3 regions of the Serratia sp. CoH_134_PS_4 genome follow, and region 1 is predicted to be linked to each of the others. Evidence: riboswitches for the same ligand, from Rfam matches in the RefSeq annotation. Region 1 holds a riboswitch; each other region holds the start of a gene.
The links. Region 1 has a riboswitch for thiamine pyrophosphate ahead of tenA (thiaminase II). Riboswitches for the same ligand answer to the same signal wherever they lie in the genome.

Region 1 (5,736 bases):
TTACGCCAAAATGCGTGAATGAAAACGTTCGCGGTACTCGGTCGGTGTGAGGTGCAAATGCCGTTCAAAAACGCGCCGCAGATTGAGGCCATTGCCAAACCCACAGTTCATGGCGATTTGCTCAATACCTTCAGCACTCTGCTCCAACCGTTGCCGAGCCAGATACAGGCGCCCTTCTTCAACAAATTTAGCGGGTGAAATGCCGGTTTCACGCGTGAACACGCGGGTAAAGTTTCGCGGGCTCATGGCGACCCGTTCTGCCAGTTTCTCGACACCAAGATCGCTGGACAGGTTTTCCAGGATCCAGGACTGGAGATCACGAATCGGACCGGGCGTTTTAGCCTGATTCAATGGATAACGGCTGAACTGTGCCTGCCCCCCGGGCCGGCGCAGGAACATCACCAGATCTTGCGCCACTTCACGGGCCTGCACGAATCCGTAATCATCCTCCACCAATGCCAGGGTGAGATCGAACCCGGAACTGACCCCGCCGGAGGTCCAGACAGCGCCATCTTGCACGTAGATCGGCCCATTTTCGACTTTCACTTTGGGGAAACGAGCCTGCAACGTTTCCAGCAGTCGCCAATGCGTGGTTGCCCGGCGCCCATCCAGCAAACCGGCCTCGGCCAGCAGCATGGCCCCGCCGCAAACTGACGCCACACGTCGCGCTTTAGGGGCTGCGCGACGCAACCAATCGACCACATAGGCACTTTCTTCCGCTGTCGCCCCTTTGCCGGTCACGATGATGGTATCGCGTTCCTCCTCAGGTTCGAGATCCGCCAGGCGGTGATCGGCCAACAGATTCAAGCCGGAGGAACCATGCACCACCCGGTGAGACTGGGTGGTGACTATCGCCATCTGGTAGAGCGGCGCGTCATCAGGCCTCAAGCGGTTGGCTTGCATCAAAATATCGGCGATGCCCGCCGACTCAAACAACATGCCCCCTTCAGGGACGATAATCAGGAATGTATGCATGTCCTTAAAATACAAATAAGACAAAATAAGTCAACAACGCTTCTCTCGCTGAGAAGCGTTCTGGCGTTTAGCGCCACCCCAACGCCGGAGCGACATGGGTCAAGATGGATTCAATCACATGGGCGTTATAATCGACGCCCAACTGGTTCGGCACGGTCAACAGCAAGGTGTCCGCTTCGGCTATCGCTTCGTCCTGCGCCAATTGTTTGATCAACAACTCCGGTTCAGCGGCATAACTGCGGCCGAATACGGCCCGCGTCTGCTGATCGATATACCCCACCTGATCGCTATCCTGGCCGCTGTTGCCGAAGTAGCTGCGATCCTGCTGGTTCATCAGCGCAAAAATACTGCGGCTGACCGACACGCGCGGCTCACGCTGGTGCCCTGCCGCCTTCCAGGCCGCACGGTACTCACGGATCTGCTTGGCCTGCTGCACGTGGAACGGCTCGCCGGTCTCGTCATTTTTTAACGTTGAGCTTTGCAGGTTCATTCCCAGTTTCGCCGCCCAGACTGCCGTGGCGTTCGAGCTGGCCCCCCACCAGATCCGATCCCGCAAACCCGCGGAGAAAGGCTCAACACGCAGCAGACCGGGCGGGTTGGGGAACATCGGCTGCGGATTCGGTTCGGCAAAGCCTTCACCACGCAGCGCATCGAGGAACACGTCGGTATGGCGACGCGCCATGTCGGCTTCAGTCTCGCCTTCTGCAGGCGTGTAGCCAAAGTAACGCCAGCCTTCAATGACCTGCTCAGGTGAGCCGCGGCTGATCCCAAGTTGCAACCGTCCACCGGAGATCAAATCAGCAGCACCCGCGTCTTCGACCATATAAAGCGGGTTTTCATAGCGCATGTCGATCACGCCGGTGCCGATCTCAATACGCTGCGTTTTTGCCCCAATGGCAGCCAGCAGCGGGAACGGCGAAGCAAGCTGACGGGCAAAGTGATGCACGCGGAAGTAAGCTCCGTCCGCCCCCAGCTCTTCTGCCGCGACGGCCAGATCGATGGATTGCAATAACGCATCCGCAGCAGACCGGGTACCCGACTGTGACGACGGCGTCCAGTGACCAAACGAGAGAAATCCAATTTTCTTCATAGGAGTAGCCCTTAGATTCAATTATGACCGAGTTACAGTGACAAAAATGCCCCTCCTCAGGCCAGAAAAATTGTGTGCGACCGCACTAAACGAACCGTTTTTGGCTGCCGAAAAATGCCCTCATCGTTGCCCAACGCAACCGCCCGCCCGTTGTAATCAAAAAGTAAATATCGTATAACAAGCTCCTCCGAGGGGTGTCCTGTTACGGGCTGAGATGGCGCAAGCCGAACCCTTTGAACCTGATCTGGGTCATGCCAGCGAAGGGACGGGTCGGCAATAACACCATCAGTCATTGCCTGTTCATACCTCAGCGCGCCCGGATCTCCACACACTTTTGGAGGTCCCATGTTTACCCCTCAATTTGAAAATGGTCTTTACGGACGGCTGCGCCAGCAGGCTGGTCGCCACTGGCAGGACTACGTCGAACACCCTTTTATTCAGCAACTGGCCGCAGGCACCCTACCTGAGCCGGCATTCCGTCGCTATTTGACACAGGATTACCTGTTCCTGATTCACTTTGCCCGCGCCTATGCGCTGCTGGTCAGCAAACTGCGTACTCTGCCGGAGATGCGTGCAGCCACCGCCTCACTCAATGCCATTGTCGCCGAACTGCCTTTGCATCTGGCCTATTGCGCAGACTGGGGGCTGAGCGAACCCGACATTGCCGCCGAACCAGAGGCCGCGGAAACCCTTAACTACACCCGCTATGTGCTCGATATCGGCCACGCCGGTGATGCACTCGATCTGCTGGCCGCTCTGATGCCCTGCGTCGCCGGCTATGCCGAAATAGGTCTGCGGCTGCTTAACGATCCCGCCACCGTGATGGAAGGCAACCCTTATGCCTCATGGATCCGTAACTATGGTGACCCCGCCTATTTATCTGGGGTGCAGGCCGCACTCGACCTGCTGGAAAACGTGGGCCACCAACGTGGGGCTGAAAGCCGCCTGGCCGAACTGTCGACCATTTTCACCACCGCCACCCGGCTGGAATCTGCCTTCTGGCAAATGGGGTTGAATGCCCAATGAGCATCGGCAAGGCCCCGAATGAGGGGACCAGACCAGGAATTCAGGTCCGGGATTTGACCCTGCGTTTTGGTCAGCAGGTGATTTTCGACCGGCTAAATTTCGATATTGCAGGCGGCAATGTTGTGGCGTTGCTCGGCGCCAGCGGTGCGGGTAAAACCAGCTTGCTGAAGATCATTGCCGGGTTGGCGAAACCCACGTCCGGCACGGTCACCGGCAGCGATGGCTTACCGATCGTAGGACGCATCGCCTACATGGGGCAAAAGGATCTGCTCTATCCGTGGCTGACCATTGATCAGAACATTAGCCTCGGTGCACGGCTGCGGGGTGAAAAAGTCGACCGCGCCTGGGCAGAACATTTACTGGAACGCGTGGGCCTGAGCGGTTATGGCAGCGCCTTGCCTGCGGCACTGTCCGGTGGCATGCGCCAACGTGCAGCCATCGCCCGCACGCTGTATGAACGCCAACCGATCGTCTTGATGGATGAACCTTTCTCGGCGCTGGACACCATTACCCGCGCCAAAATCCAGCAGCTTGCCGCCGATCTGCTTGCGCAGCATACCGTGTTACTGATCACCCACGATCCGATGGAAGCCTGCCGCCTTAGTCACCGCTTGCTGGTCCTGTCACGCTATCCCGCCGGCATTGACGACAGCCATGTCATTGAAGGCTTGCCGCCACGGGCACCGGACGACCCTCAACTGCTGAAAAGCCAAAGCGAGCTACTGCTACAACTGGTGAGGGCCGCCGAATGAAGCCGCTGAGTGAAAGCCGCCTGTCGCGGATGCGCCGCAGCCTGACGGTATTTGCCGGCCTGCTACTGCTGTGGGGAGGGATAACGTTGGGTGATATTCCCGCCTTTTTGTTGCCCTCACCTTCTGCGGTCGCGCAGGCACTTTGGAATGACCGGGCTTATCTCGCTTATCACACGTTGATTACGGCGTCAGAAATCGCCTGCGGCCTGCTGGCAGGGGTATTGCTGGGGGCCGTGTTAGCACTGTGCATGATTTTTTCCCCCCGCCTGCAACGCTGGTTGATGCCCTTGGTGCTGACCAGCCAGGCGATCCCGGTGTTTGCGTTGGCCCCGTTGTTGGTGCTGTGGTTTGGTTTTGGCATGAGCGCCAAAGTGGTGATGGCGGTACTGGTGATTTTCTTCCCTGTAACCTCCGCCTTCTTTGATGGACTGCGGCGGGTCAATAACGACTATCTCGATCTGGCACGTACCCTGCGCGCCTCACCCTGGGCCCAACTGCGGCACGTTCGGCTGATGGCGGCGCTGCCGGCCTTCGGTTCCGGGCTGCGCATGGCCGCCGCCGTCGCCCCGATAGGGGCCATCATCGGCGAATGGGTCGGCTCGGCGGAAGGTTTGGGGTACGTAATGCTTAACGCTAATGCGCGCATGCAGACTGACGTCTGTTTTGCCGCGCTGTTTATTCTGGTGCTGATGACCGTCTTGCTCTGGGTGACCGTGGACGCGCTGCTGCTGCGCCTGATCGATTGGGTACCGGAAAATAACTGATAATAAGGAACCAACCATGATTAAAAAGACCCTCTGCGGGCTGCTGCTCAGCGCTACGCTGGCCGGGCAAGCAACCGCCGCTGAAAAACTGACGCTGGTGCTCGATTGGTATATCAACCCCGATCACGCGCCGATAATGGTGGCCGATCAGATCGGTGCCTTCAAGGCCGAGGGCCTCGACGTCAAGATAGTGCCACCTTCCGACCCGGCGCTACCGCCACGTCTGGTGGCGGCAAAACAGGCCGATCTTGCCATCACCTATCAACCGCAGTTGCACTTCTTCGCTGACCAGGGCTTGCCGCTGGTGCGCATAGGAACCCTGATTAATTCGCCACTCAATACCGTTATTACGCTGGATAAGCGCATCACCACCCCGGCAGGGCTTAAGGGCAAAAAAATCGGTTATTCGGTCAGCGGCATTGAACAGGCCACGCTGGCAACCATGCTCGAACATGAGCATCTCAACCCCAATGACACCAAACTGATTAACGTTAACTTCCAACTGACCAGCGCCCTGCTGGCAGGCCAGGTCGATGCGGTGATCGGCGGGTACCGCAATATTGAAGCGCTGGAATTGAAGTTACAGGGGAAAGACCCGGTGGTGTTTAACGTGGAAGACTACGGCGTCCCCGCCTACGACGAACTGATCATCGTCGCCAATCGCGACACCATCACTGAGCCGAAAATCAAAAAATTCCTCGCGGCACTAAAAAAAGGCGGCGACTACCTGCACGCCCATCCGCAGGAAAGCTGGCTAGCATTCGCCAAAGCCCATCCGGAACTGAATACCGCGCTGAACAAACAGGCATGGCAAGCCAGCTTGCCGCTGTTTGCCCGCGATCCGGCCAAGCTGGATAAAGCGCGCTATCAAGCCTACGAACAATTCCTGTTCGACAACAAGTTGATCAAGAAAATCACCCCCGTGGAACAATACGCGGTGGAACTGCATTAAGCCGTTATCGGGCGCAGCCTATGAACTGCGCCCTTCTCTATGATGCCCTTCCCTTTTCGCTGGCGTGATTAGTGTCACACTATTGTCACAAAAATCGCCAATCACACTCTGAGCCAGCAGAGCGATGCAAACACGCATTGCTCTGACGGTTTCAATGCGCTATACCCTCCTCTTTCT
Region 2 (5,736 bases), on a different contig from region 1:
GAATCGGGTTACGTAGCATTATTCACTCTCTTACGCGTTATCTGCGCCGCAGTGTAACCGAAATCGGTCATTGCGGCATCTCTGGATGCTGCTGCAACCAGCGCTGGAAGGCCGGTCGGCGCGAGGCGATGGCATCGGCCCAGCGAGTGGGTTCCGGCAAACGGTAACCGGCCATACAACGTTGAACCCAGTCTAGTGCAGTGTCGGCCCCAACGCGGTGGCCAGTGGAAATAAACAGCGGGTTACAGCGTGCTTTACTACGCCACACCCAACCAAGCTGCTCACCGTTGTCCTCCAGCGGTGCCAACGCTCCGGCTGCGGCATCCAAGGGAGCAAATTTACCGCACAGGCGCTTTTTAGCGACACCGATGGTCGGCACGTTGACCAACAGGCCAAAATGGCTGGCAACACCCAAACGGCGCGGGTGCGAGATCCCATGGCCGTCGACAAAAACCAGGTCTGGCTTCTGATGCAATTGCTCCCAGGCGGCAAGCAACGCGGGATATTCACGGAACGATAAAAAACCGGGGATATAAGGCAGGGTGGTAGCCACACGGGCCACTTGGTATTCAACCAGCTTCAGTGACGGATAGCGCAGGATGGCGATAGCTGCACGAGTCACCGCCCCCTCCTGCTCAAAGCCCACGTCGGCCCCGGCGACAAAGGCCGGAGGGTCGACCAAAAAATCATCCTGGCGAATGACTTCGGAGGCGCGCAGCAGTTGCTCTGCACGCAGGGTTTGAGTATCAATCACGTCAGTTCCTTAACGATGGTATTTCCCTGATTGCGCGTGGACTGCTTCAATGAACGCACCGGCGTTTTCCGGTGGCACGTCCAAGTGAATACCGTGGCCTAAATTGAACACATGTCCTTCACCCTGGCCAAAGCCCGCCAAAATAGTTTCCACTTCCTGACCGATACGCTCAGGCGACGCATACAGCATGGAAGGATCCATATTGCCCTGCAGTGCTACTTTATCCCCTACGCGGCGGCGTGCATCAGCGATGTCTGTCGTCCAGTCAAGGCCCAAGGCATCACAACCCGTGGCCGCCATGGCTTCCAACCACTGACCACCGCCTTTGGTGAACAACGTGACAGGTACGCGCCGGCCGTCATTTTCACGCAGCAAGCCGTCGACAATTTTATGCATGTAGTGCAGCGAGAACTCACGGTAATCACGCCCCGTCAGCACCCCGCCCCAGGTATCGAATACCATCACAGACTGTGCACCGGCTTTAATTTGGGCATTGAGATACAAAATGACACTGTCCGCCAGCTTATCCAGCAGCAAATGTAACGTGGCTGGCTCGGCGTACATCATCTTTTTCAGTTTGGTAAAGGCCTTACTGCTACCGCCTTCCACCATATACGTTGCCAGCGTCCACGGGCTGCCAGAGAAGCCAATCAGCGGTACTTCACCTTTCAACTCACGACGGATAGTGCGCACTGCGTTCATGACATAACCCAACTCCACTTCCGGATCGAACGCAGGCAGTTTATCCACATCAGCACGGCAGGTAATCGGCGAGGAAAAACGTGGGCCTTCGCCGGTTTCAAAATACAAACCGAGCCCCATAGCGTCGGGAATGGTGAGGATGTCGGAGAACAGAATGGCAGCATCCAGTGGAAAACGGCGCAGTGGCTGCAGCGTAACCTCACAGGCCAGTTCCGCATTCTTGCACAGCGACATGAAATCACCGGCCTGAGCACGGGTGGCCTTGTACTCCGGCAAATAACGACCGGCCTGACGCATCATCCATACAGGGGTCACATCCACCGGCTGACGTAGCAGTGCGCGCAGGTAACGATCGTTCTTCAACTCATTCATTATGGGGCTCCCTTATTCATCTGCCGGTATTGTAGCGATTTATTGCTCACGGCATAAGGCTACGGTGTCCTCTATCAGACGGCGCGCCACGGTACCGGGCGGTGGCAACAGTGGCAACTGATCGTAGCGGTACCAGCCGGCATTCAACAGTTCTTTGGGATCGTGACGGAGCTCACCCCGGTGGTAATCGGCCATAAAGGCCATCATCAGCGAATGCGGGAACGGCCAGGGTTGCGAAGTGACATAACGCAGGTTTTTGATTTCAATATTACTTTCCTCCATGACCTCACGGGCTGCCGCCTGCTCGAGCGTTTCGCCAACCTCAACAAAGCCCGCCAGTACGGTATGAATACCACCGCGATGCCGCACGTGTTGTGCCAACAAGATCTCATCATCGCGCCGAATGGCAACAATCACGCAAGGGGCTATCTGCGGGTAGTAACGCTCCCGGCAATGGTTGCACAGGCAGGCGCTTTCGGTACGGCTGAGGTGCATCTCATGGCCGCAGTAACCGCAGTAACGATGAGAACGGTAAAAATCGGCCAGTTGCACGCCGCGCCCTGCGAGTTGAAACAACCCGCGATCGAGTTCAAGCAGTTGGCGTACCGAGCCCATTTCCTGCGGCATTGCATGCCGTACCAACCAGACCGGCAGCCCTTCCCATTCGCCAATAGCGCGTGCCATTCGCCCTTGCAGGGAGAATGATGCCGCAGAACCGCACGGCAGTTCACCGTTCGGTAACCAAAGTTTGCTTTCATGGCTGACGATCCACCAGCCATTTTCATTACCTGTTAATGCAAGTTCCATATCGTTGTTGCACAACCTCAGCTTCACTGGCACTCTACAAATCGGCCTTGTTACATTTTAATAACTTACTGTTACGTTTTATTACTTACGGAGTCAAACATGCTCAACCGTTTGGAAAGCCTGACTCAGCGCGTTGGTGGTAGTAATGAATTAGTTGATCAATGGCTTCAGGCTCGCAAGCAATTGCTGGTCGCCTATTGCACCCTCGTGGGCATCAAACCGAATAAAGAAAAGCATACGCCGCTGAATGAAAAAGCGCTGGAGAACTTTTGCCATAATCTGGTGGATTATCTCTCTGCCGGTCATTTCCATATCTATGACAGAATTATCAAACAAGTGGAAGGCGCATCCAGTCCCAAAATGTCTCTGGCAGTTAACATCTACCCCAAGCTCTGGGCCAATACAGAGCAGATCATGGCCTTCCACGATCGCTATACCGAAGTAGATATTGATCAGGATGTGTGTCTGGAATTCCATCAGGCGTTGTCAAATATCGGTGAAACGCTGGCAGCACGTTTTACCCTGGAAGATAAGTTGATCCAATTGGCAGCTGAAGCCTGGCAACAAGCCCTGACGGACGCCCCCTTGGATCAGACCCGTTAAAATTTTGTAGTGTTTTTTATTATCCCTCCTATACTGGGGGCATCTTGTCGGAGTGCCTAGCGCCTGATTTGTTCATCAAATTGGCCAGGCTGAGACCGTTAATTCGGGATCCGCGGAACCTGATCGGGTTAATACCCGCGAAGGGAACAAGAGTAATCTATCGCCATAGGCAGGTGCCCCAATTTGGGACAATCCCGTCCTGCTGGCCAGCATCATTACTCCCTCCGAGCTCCAGACAAGCAACTTTCCCAACCCAACACACTGGTAGGAACTTGCTATGTCTAACGTTAAGAAACCTCGTGCCCGTAAAGAGCAACGCGAAGAAGCCCAGCAGTTTATTGAGACTCTTCAGGGCGTTTCATTTCCCAACTCACGCCGTATTTATTTGCAGGGCTCACGTAGCGACCTGCAGGTACCGATGCGTGAAATTCAACTTAGCCCGACGCTGATTGGTGGCGACAAAGATAACCCACAGTACGAACAGAACGAGGCTATCCCGGTGTATGACACCGCCGGCCCTTACGGCGATCCGCTGTCAGAACTCAACGTGCATAGCGGCCTGACAAAGCTGCGCGCGGAATGGATCGCCGAACGTGGCGATACCGAAACCCTCAACAACGTGAGTTCAGGGTTTACCCAGCAGCGTTTGGCGGATGAGGGTCTGGATCACCTGCGTTTTGAACATCTCCCGCAGCCACGCAAGGCGCAACCCGGCAAATGCGTCACCCAGTTGCACTACGCACGTGCTGGCACCGTCACACCAGAAATGGAATTTATCGCCATCCGCGAAAATATGGGCCGTGAACGTATCCGCGGCGAAGTATTACGCCACCAGCACCCGGGGCAAAGCTGGGGCGCCAACCTGCCGGAAAACATCACACCGGAATTTGTCCGGCAAGAGGTCGCTGCAGGTCGTGCCATCATCCCTGCCAATATTAACCACCCTGAATCCGAACCGATGATCATCGGCCGCAACTTCCTGGTGAAGGTCAACGCCAATATCGGGAATTCAGCCGTAACTTCTTCGATCGAGGAAGAAGTCGAGAAACTGGTGTGGTCCACCCGCTGGGGTGCGGACACCGTGATGGATTTATCCACCGGTCGATATATCCACGAAACGCGCGAATGGATTTTACGTAATAGTCCGGTACCGATCGGCACAGTGCCTATTTACCAGGCTTTGGAGAAGGTCAACGGGGTCGCGGAAAACCTGACCTGGGAAATGTTCCGCGATACGCTGCTGGAACAAGCGGAACAAGGCGTCGACTACTTCACCATCCATGCGGGTGTACTGCTGCGCTACGTCCCCATGACCGCGAAACGCCTGACCGGTATTGTCTCCCGTGGTGGTTCGATCATGGCCAAGTGGTGCCTGTCCCATCATCAGGAAAACTTCCTGTATCAGCACTTCCGCGAAATCTGTGAAATCTGCGCCGCCTATGACGTCTCACTGTCACTCGGTGACGGGCTACGCCCAGGCTCAATTCAGGATGCCAACGACGAGGCTCAGTTCGCCGAACTGCACACCTTGGGTGAACTGACCAAAATTGCCTGGGAATATGACGTGCAGGTAATGATCGAAGGCCCAGGCCACGTGCCGATGCAGATGATCCGCCGCAACATGACCGAAGAGTTGGAGCACTGCCACGAAGCGCCGTTCTACACCCTCGGTCCGCTGACCACCGACATCGCACCAGGTTATGACCATTTCACCTCCGGTATCGGGGCCGCCATGATTGGCTGGTTCGGCTGCGCTATGCTCTGCTATGTCACGCCGAAGGAACACCTCGGCCTGCCGAACAAAGAAGACGTCAAACAGGGCCTGATCACCTATAAGATTGCTGCCCACGCGGCGGATCTGGCCAAAGGCCACCCCGGCGCACAGATCCGCGATAACGCCATGTCAAAAGCACGCTTCGAATTCCGCTGGGAAGATCAATTCAATCTCGCACTCGATCCGGCCACCGCACGTGCTTATCACGATGAAACGCTGCCGCAGGAATCCGGCAAAATTGCCCATTTCTGTTCCATGTGCGGGCCGAAATTCTGCTCGATGAAAATCTCGCAGGAAGTTCGCGACTATGCCGCAGCCCAGGAAGCCACCAAACCGGTGGAGGTGCAGATAATCGGGATGGAAAAAATGTCAGCCGAGTTCCGATCACGCGGCAGCGAGCTCTACCACAGCGCCGGTAACCTGCAGGAGGAACTGAGCAATGACTGATATCAACACACCTTTCCCCGCTACACCGCACAAGTTGGGGCTATACCCGGTCGTCGACAGCGTTGAATGGATTGCCCGCCTATTAGAAGCAGGCGTCACCACGATTCAACTGCGCATTAAGGATCTGCCGGAAGAGCAAGTCGAAGAGGATATTGCCGCAGCCATTGCCCTCGGTAAAGGGTATAACGCCCGGCTGTTCATCAATGACTACTGGCAGTTGGCGATTAAACACGGTGCCTATGGCGTACATCTCGGTCAGGAAGACCTGGATACCACC
Region 3 (5,736 bases), on a different contig from region 1:
TGGTTAACAAAATCGCCGATGTTATCTCGCTCATGCTTTCCCATGCTGGTGAGGATACCAACAGGTTTATTCAGTGCGATCAGCACCAAATCATCAGCATCACGAGGTTCTATCTGCTGCCCGTTCACCTTCACGCTATCCCCGAAAAACACCTGCGCACCTACGTCCGCCCGTTTGTCGTTGATGAAGACATTGCCCTGTTTGATATGACGATCGGCTTGGCGACGGGAACAGATGCCGCTGTCGCTAATGTACTTGTTAACGCGAATGGATGAGTGAGTCAGCATAGTTACCCCGTAAAACGCGGACTATACCTTACCCGGGGGGTATTGCGAAGGCTACGCCAGTTCATCAACCTTCACCACACGCGTATTCAGCGGCGTCAGCGTTTGCCCGTCACTGCCCGTCGGCGTCATGCGCGGTATCGTTAACCCACTGTCGCTTTCTACCAGCGTTGACCTTGTTTCTCCCTCTTTAAACAGATAATCCTCACCCCACTGGCGCAATCCGACGATCACCGGGAACAGAGCTTGTCCCTTATCCGTGAGGAGATATTCCTGATAGGCGCTGCCATCCGAAGCAGGCGCAATTTCCAGAATGCCGTGTGCCACCAGCGTGCGTAGACGGGTGGAGAGAATATTCTTCGCCATCCCCAATCCCTTCTGAAACTCACTGAAGCGACGCACGCCGTCGAAGGCGTCGCGCACGATCAGCAGCGACCACCAATCGCCAATCACATCCAGCGTGCGCGCGACCGGGCACTGCGCATCTTCCATACTTTTACGTTTCACAGCGTTCAACTCCTGCAGCAAGATCTGGTTGCATTATAAAACCTCTGTGCGTAAAGTTCATTGGGTTTAATAATGAAACCACTTTGGGGTGAAGGATGAGTGATAAAGCACTGGATCCGATCTGTACGTCACAGGGGGAAGTGCTGGGCCGGCTTCCTGCGTCGTTGGTGTTGTTGCTGGCGGGAGCCAGTGCCTTCAGCGTGGCAAACGTGTATTACGCTCAGCCTTTGCTGGACGCCATTGCCCACGATTTTACTATCAGCTTGGCCTCGGTTGGCATGGTGATCACCGCAACCCAGTTGGGGTGTGCGCTGGCATTATTGCTGGTGGTGCCATTGGGGGATCGGATTAATCGCCACCGGCTGTTGGCGGTTCAACAACTGCTGTTGATTACTGCCCTGTGCGTGGTCGGCTGGGCGGACAACAGCCTGTTACTGCTGAGTGGCATGCTGCTGGTGGGGCTGTTTGGCACCGCGATGACGCAGGGGCTTATCGCTTTTGCCGCGACATTGGCAGCGCCGCATGAGCGAGGGCGGGTGGTGGGGGCTGCACAGGGAGGGGTGGTATTGGGCTTGTTGCTGGCGCGAACGCTTTCTGGCGCACTGGCGGATATGGGGGGCTGGCGAGCCGTCTATTTCTTCTCCGCTGCGGTAACCTTGGTTCTGCTGCCGGTGCTGGCGCGTTTGTTACCTGCGCCACGCACACCGCCGTCGACGCTCAGTTATCCGGCGTTGTTGCGTTCAATGCTGACGTTGTTATGGGGTGATCGCACGTTGCAGATCCGGGGTATGCTGGCGCTGCTGATGTTTGCGGCATTCAGTATTTTCTGGAGTGCGCTGGTACTGCCACTCAGTCAGGCCCCGTTTAACTTTTCGCATTCGGTGATCGGTGCGTTTGGTCTGGTGGGGGCGGTGGGTGCGCTGGCGGCGGTGCGTGCCGGGCATCTGGCCGATCGCGGTTTGGGGCAGGTGGCGAGCGGTGTCTGCCTGTTACTGTTGGTGGCGGCTTGGGTTCCCCTGAGCATGTTGAGTTACGGTTTGGGCTGGCTGATTATGGGTATTGTGTTGCTCGATCTGGCGGGTCAAGCCATTCACGTACTGAATCAGAGCCTGATTTTCAATGCACATCCGCAGGCCCACAGCCGATTGGTCGGTTGCTACATGCTGTTCTACGCCGTGGGGAGTGGGCTGGGGGCCTTCGCCAGCACGCATGCTTACGCTTGGGCGGGGTGGAGTGGTGTGTGTTGGCTCGGTGCGGGCGTTAGCCTGGTCGCCTTGCTGTTCTGGTGGCTGACATTACGCGGCATGCCGGCCTCAGGCGCGGTGGTAGAGCAATAACAGTTGGGAAATCAGTGCGTCGCACAGTAATTGCAATTGCGGCGCGCCGAGGGTTATCCCACTCATTTCCCTCTCTTTCTCCTTAGATTTTGTCTGGTGCACCACACAAACCCAACCGCATGCATTAGCAAAACCGATTTAGCAATATAGCGGCACGGCCACTCATCAGCCGCAGCGGTCACATTTTACCGCGCCCATCGCTCCTGCCGCCGTCGTTCCCGGCATGGGGGAGCTTACTTGCTAAGAGGAAATCATTATGACAAACCTAAATTACAAACCGACCATTTGGACCCGCGCAGAGGCGCTGAAAGTCAACGAAAACGATCCGACCACCACGCAACCCTTGGTGAGCGCCGATTTTCCGGTCATGAGTGACAGCGTGTTCATCTGGGACACCATGCCGCTGCGTACCCTGGAGGGCACCGTGGTTTCCGTCAACGGCTGGTCAGTAATTTTGACGCTGACCGCCGATCGCCATCCTTATGACCCGCAGTATATTGATGGCAGCGGTAATTACGACATCAAGCGCGACTGGGAAGATCGCCACGGCCGTGCGCGTATGTGCTACTGGTATTCCCGTACGGGCAAAGACTGGATCTTCGGCGGCCGGGTGATGGCGGAAGGGGTTTCACCGACGACGCGTGAATGGGCGGGTACTCCTATCCTGTTGAATAACGAAGGCGATATCGATCTGTATTACACCTGCGTGACGCCGGGTGCCACCATTGCCAAAGTGCGCGGCCGCATTGTGACGTCGGATGACGGCGTGCAACTGCAGGATTTCAACGAGGTGAAATCGCTGTTCGAGGCCGACGGGGTGTATTACCAGACCGAAGCGCAGAATCCCTACTGGAACTTCCGCGACCCCAGCCCGTTTATCGATCCGCAGGACGGCAAACTGTATATGGTGTTCGAGGGTAACGTAGCCGGCGATCGCGGTTCGCATGTGGTTGGCCCGCAAGAGCTGGGGCTGGTGCCGCCGGGCCATGAAGAGGTGGGCGGCGCACGTTTCCAGGTGGGCTGTATCGGCCTGGCGGTGGCGAAGGATAATCGCGGTGAAGAGTGGGAGATTTTGCCGCCGCTGGTTACGGCTGTGGGCGTCAACGATCAGACCGAACGCCCGCACTATGTGTTCCAGGACGGCAAATATTACCTGTTCACCATCAGCCATAAATTCACCTATGCCGAAGGGTTGACCGGGCCGGATGGGGTGTACGGTTTCGTCAGCGATAGTCTGACCGGGCCTTACACGCCGATGAACGCCTCAGGCCTGGTGCTGGGTAACCCGCCGGAACAGCCTTTCCAGACGTATTCGCACTGCGTGATGCCAAATGGTTTGGTGACGTCGTTCATCGACAGCGTGCCAACCAGCGGCCAGGATTACCGTATCGGCGGGACGGAAGCGCCAACGGTGCGGATTGTGCTGGAAGGCGACCGTTCCTTTGTGCGCGAGGTGTACGATTACGGTTATATCCCGGCGATGCAGGATATCGTTTTGCAAGGGTAACCTGCGGTTTGTAGCCTGAGCCGTTTTAGAGGCCTGACGATGTCAGGCCTTTTCAGGTTTGGCTCACAGCGGATGACGCTATTTTTTAGGCGAGTGCAGCAGGTAATAGTCTTCCGCGCCGTCGTTGCCGGTGGTTATCTTTTGCCAGCCGTGTTTATGGTAAAACGCCAACGCCTTTTCGTTCTTCATCAGACATTTCAATGAACCGGTGGCAGTAAATGTCTGTTCTGCCGCCTGCAGTAAGGCACTGCCTACGCCAAGGGGCGGCAGGTGAGGATCAACATACAGATTATGGATAAAATTATCTTGGCGATAAATCGATACAAATCCCAGTAGCGTCCCCTGATCCTCCGCTACCCAGATATCCTCACCCAACGTCGAACGATCGAAATCCTCTAGTCGGTAATCGTCGGTATCGCGCCACGGAAACGCCGCTTTGCGTGATGCCAAATACAGCGTGCGCAGGAAGGGGCGGTCGGCTTCTTGATAGGGTCTGATCTGCATGGCATCTCCTTTTTATTTTTTTGACACTATAGCGCAATTGACCTCACCGTCAGCAACCCCAATAATGGCTGTCTTGACTCGGGGTGCCTCTAGGGGCTGAGATTTTACCCGTATTACCTGATCTGGATTATGCCAGCGTAGGGAAGTCTCGGTGCCCCAACCGGTACCCGCCTTCTTGAACGCCGGTTGGGAGGAATATGTTCGCTCGACCTGATGCTTTACCCGGCGCCCGTGCCGCGGCCTGTTTGACCCAATTTAAGCACCAACCCCCATTGATTCACTGCCTGACCAACGAAGTGGTGCAGGAGCTGACGGCTAACGTGTTGCTGGCGCTCGGCGCTTCCCCTGCGATGGTGGTGGAACCGACAGAGGCAGCGCAGTTCAGCCTGCTGGCGAATGCTTTGCTGATTAACATCGGTACTCTCAATGCCTCACGTGCCGAATCCATGCTGGCGGCGGTGGAGGCCGCCAATACGGCGGGAACGCCATGGACGCTGGATCCGGTGGCGGTTGGTGGGTTGGTGTACCGCACTGCCTTTGCCCATTGCCTGTTAGGTAAAAAACCCGCGGCGATCCGCGGTAATGCTTCCGAAATCATGGCGCTGAGCGGTCTGCAGACCAGTGGGCGCGGCGTAGACAGCACGGACGATTCGCTGGCGGCTTTACCCGCCGCGCGTGAGCTGGCACGGAGCAGTGGCGCTGTCGTGGCGGTAACCGGGGTCGTGGATTATGTCACCGACGGCCAGCGTGAGTGGGCCGTCGCAGGGGGGGACGCACTGATGACGCGGGTCGTGGGAACCGGCTGTGCCTTATCGGCCGTAGTGGCGGCATTTTGCAGCCTGCCGGGCGATCGGCTGGACAACGTCGCGACTGCCTGCCGGGTGATGTCGCTGTGTGGTGAACGTGCCACGCGCGATGCCGCAGGGCCGGGCAGTTTCACCCCTGCGTTCCTCGACGCGTTGTATCAACTGCGGCCGGAGGATCTGCAATGAAACGAATTAACGCATTGACCATCGCGGGTACCGATCCGAGCGGCGGTGCAGGTATCCAGGCTGACCTGAAAGCCTTCTCTGCGCTGGGTGCCTACGGGGCCTCCGTTATTACGGCACTGGTGGCGCAAAATACCCGCGGGGTGCAGTCGGTTTACAATATTGACCCTGCTTTTGTCGCCGCTCAGCTTGATTCCGTGTTCAGCGATGTGCGTATCGACAGCACCAAAATCGGTATGCTGGCTAACACTGACATTGTGCAGGCGGTGGCGGAGCGTTTGCGTCATTACCAACCGGCATTTGTGGTGCTGGATACCGTGATGTTGGCGAAAAGTGGTGATCCCCTGTTGGCGCCAGAGGCCGTGGACTCTATTCGTCGCGAACTGTTGCCGTTGGTGTCGATTATTACGCCGAACCTGCCGGAAGCTGCGGCTTTGCTGGAATGTGCGCCGGCGGAGAATGAACGGCAAATGCGTGAGCAAGGCCAGGCGCTGCTGGCAATGGGCTGTCGGGCGGTGCTGATGAAGGGCGGTCATCTGAGTGAAAGTGAGAGCCCGGACTGGTTGTTTAGCGATGGGCAGGAACTGCGTTTCACTGCGCCACGTGTG

Region 2: linked by a shared signal. The riboswitch ahead of thiC (phosphomethylpyrimidine synthase ThiC) and the one ahead of tenA (thiaminase II) in region 1 are both predicted to bind thiamine pyrophosphate.
Region 3: linked by a shared signal. The riboswitch ahead of thiM (hydroxyethylthiazole kinase) and the one ahead of tenA (thiaminase II) in region 1 are both predicted to bind thiamine pyrophosphate.

The regions. Positions count from the first base shown of each region.
Region 1 is NZ_JBXWKI010000013.1:6,876-12,611, forward strand. It holds gene AC2FCQ_RS18870 (GlxA family transcriptional regulator) at 1-975, opposite strand; gene AC2FCQ_RS18875 (LLM class flavin-dependent oxidoreductase) at 1,043-2,065, opposite strand; TPP riboswitch at 2,246-2,348, shown strand; gene tenA (thiaminase II) at 2,411-3,091, shown strand; gene AC2FCQ_RS18885 (ABC transporter ATP-binding protein) at 3,088-3,843, shown strand; gene AC2FCQ_RS18890 (ABC transporter permease) at 3,840-4,607, shown strand; gene AC2FCQ_RS18895 (ABC transporter substrate-binding protein) at 4,624-5,559, shown strand.
Region 2 is NZ_JBXWKI010000024.1:16,071-21,806, reverse strand. It holds gene AC2FCQ_RS23940 (YjaG family protein) at 1-19, opposite strand, end outside; gene nfi (deoxyribonuclease V) at 68-754, opposite strand; gene hemE (uroporphyrinogen decarboxylase) at 764-1,828, opposite strand; gene nudC (NAD(+) diphosphatase) at 1,868-2,635, opposite strand; gene rsd (sigma D regulator) at 2,735-3,238, shown strand; TPP riboswitch at 3,277-3,401, shown strand; gene thiC (phosphomethylpyrimidine synthase ThiC) at 3,516-5,459, shown strand; gene thiE (thiamine phosphate synthase) at 5,452-5,736, shown strand, end outside.
Region 3 is NZ_JBXWKI010000006.1:190,121-195,856, forward strand. It holds gene rluF (23S rRNA pseudouridine(2604) synthase RluF) at 1-287, opposite strand, end outside; gene AC2FCQ_RS12025 (winged helix-turn-helix transcriptional regulator) at 339-791, opposite strand; gene AC2FCQ_RS12030 (MFS transporter) at 887-2,128, shown strand; gene AC2FCQ_RS12035 (glycoside hydrolase family 68 protein) at 2,385-3,635, shown strand; gene AC2FCQ_RS12040 (GNAT family N-acetyltransferase) at 3,714-4,139, opposite strand; TPP riboswitch at 4,209-4,300, shown strand; gene thiM (hydroxyethylthiazole kinase) at 4,337-5,131, shown strand; gene thiD (bifunctional hydroxymethylpyrimidine kinase/phosphomethylpyrimidine kinase) at 5,128-5,736, shown strand, end outside.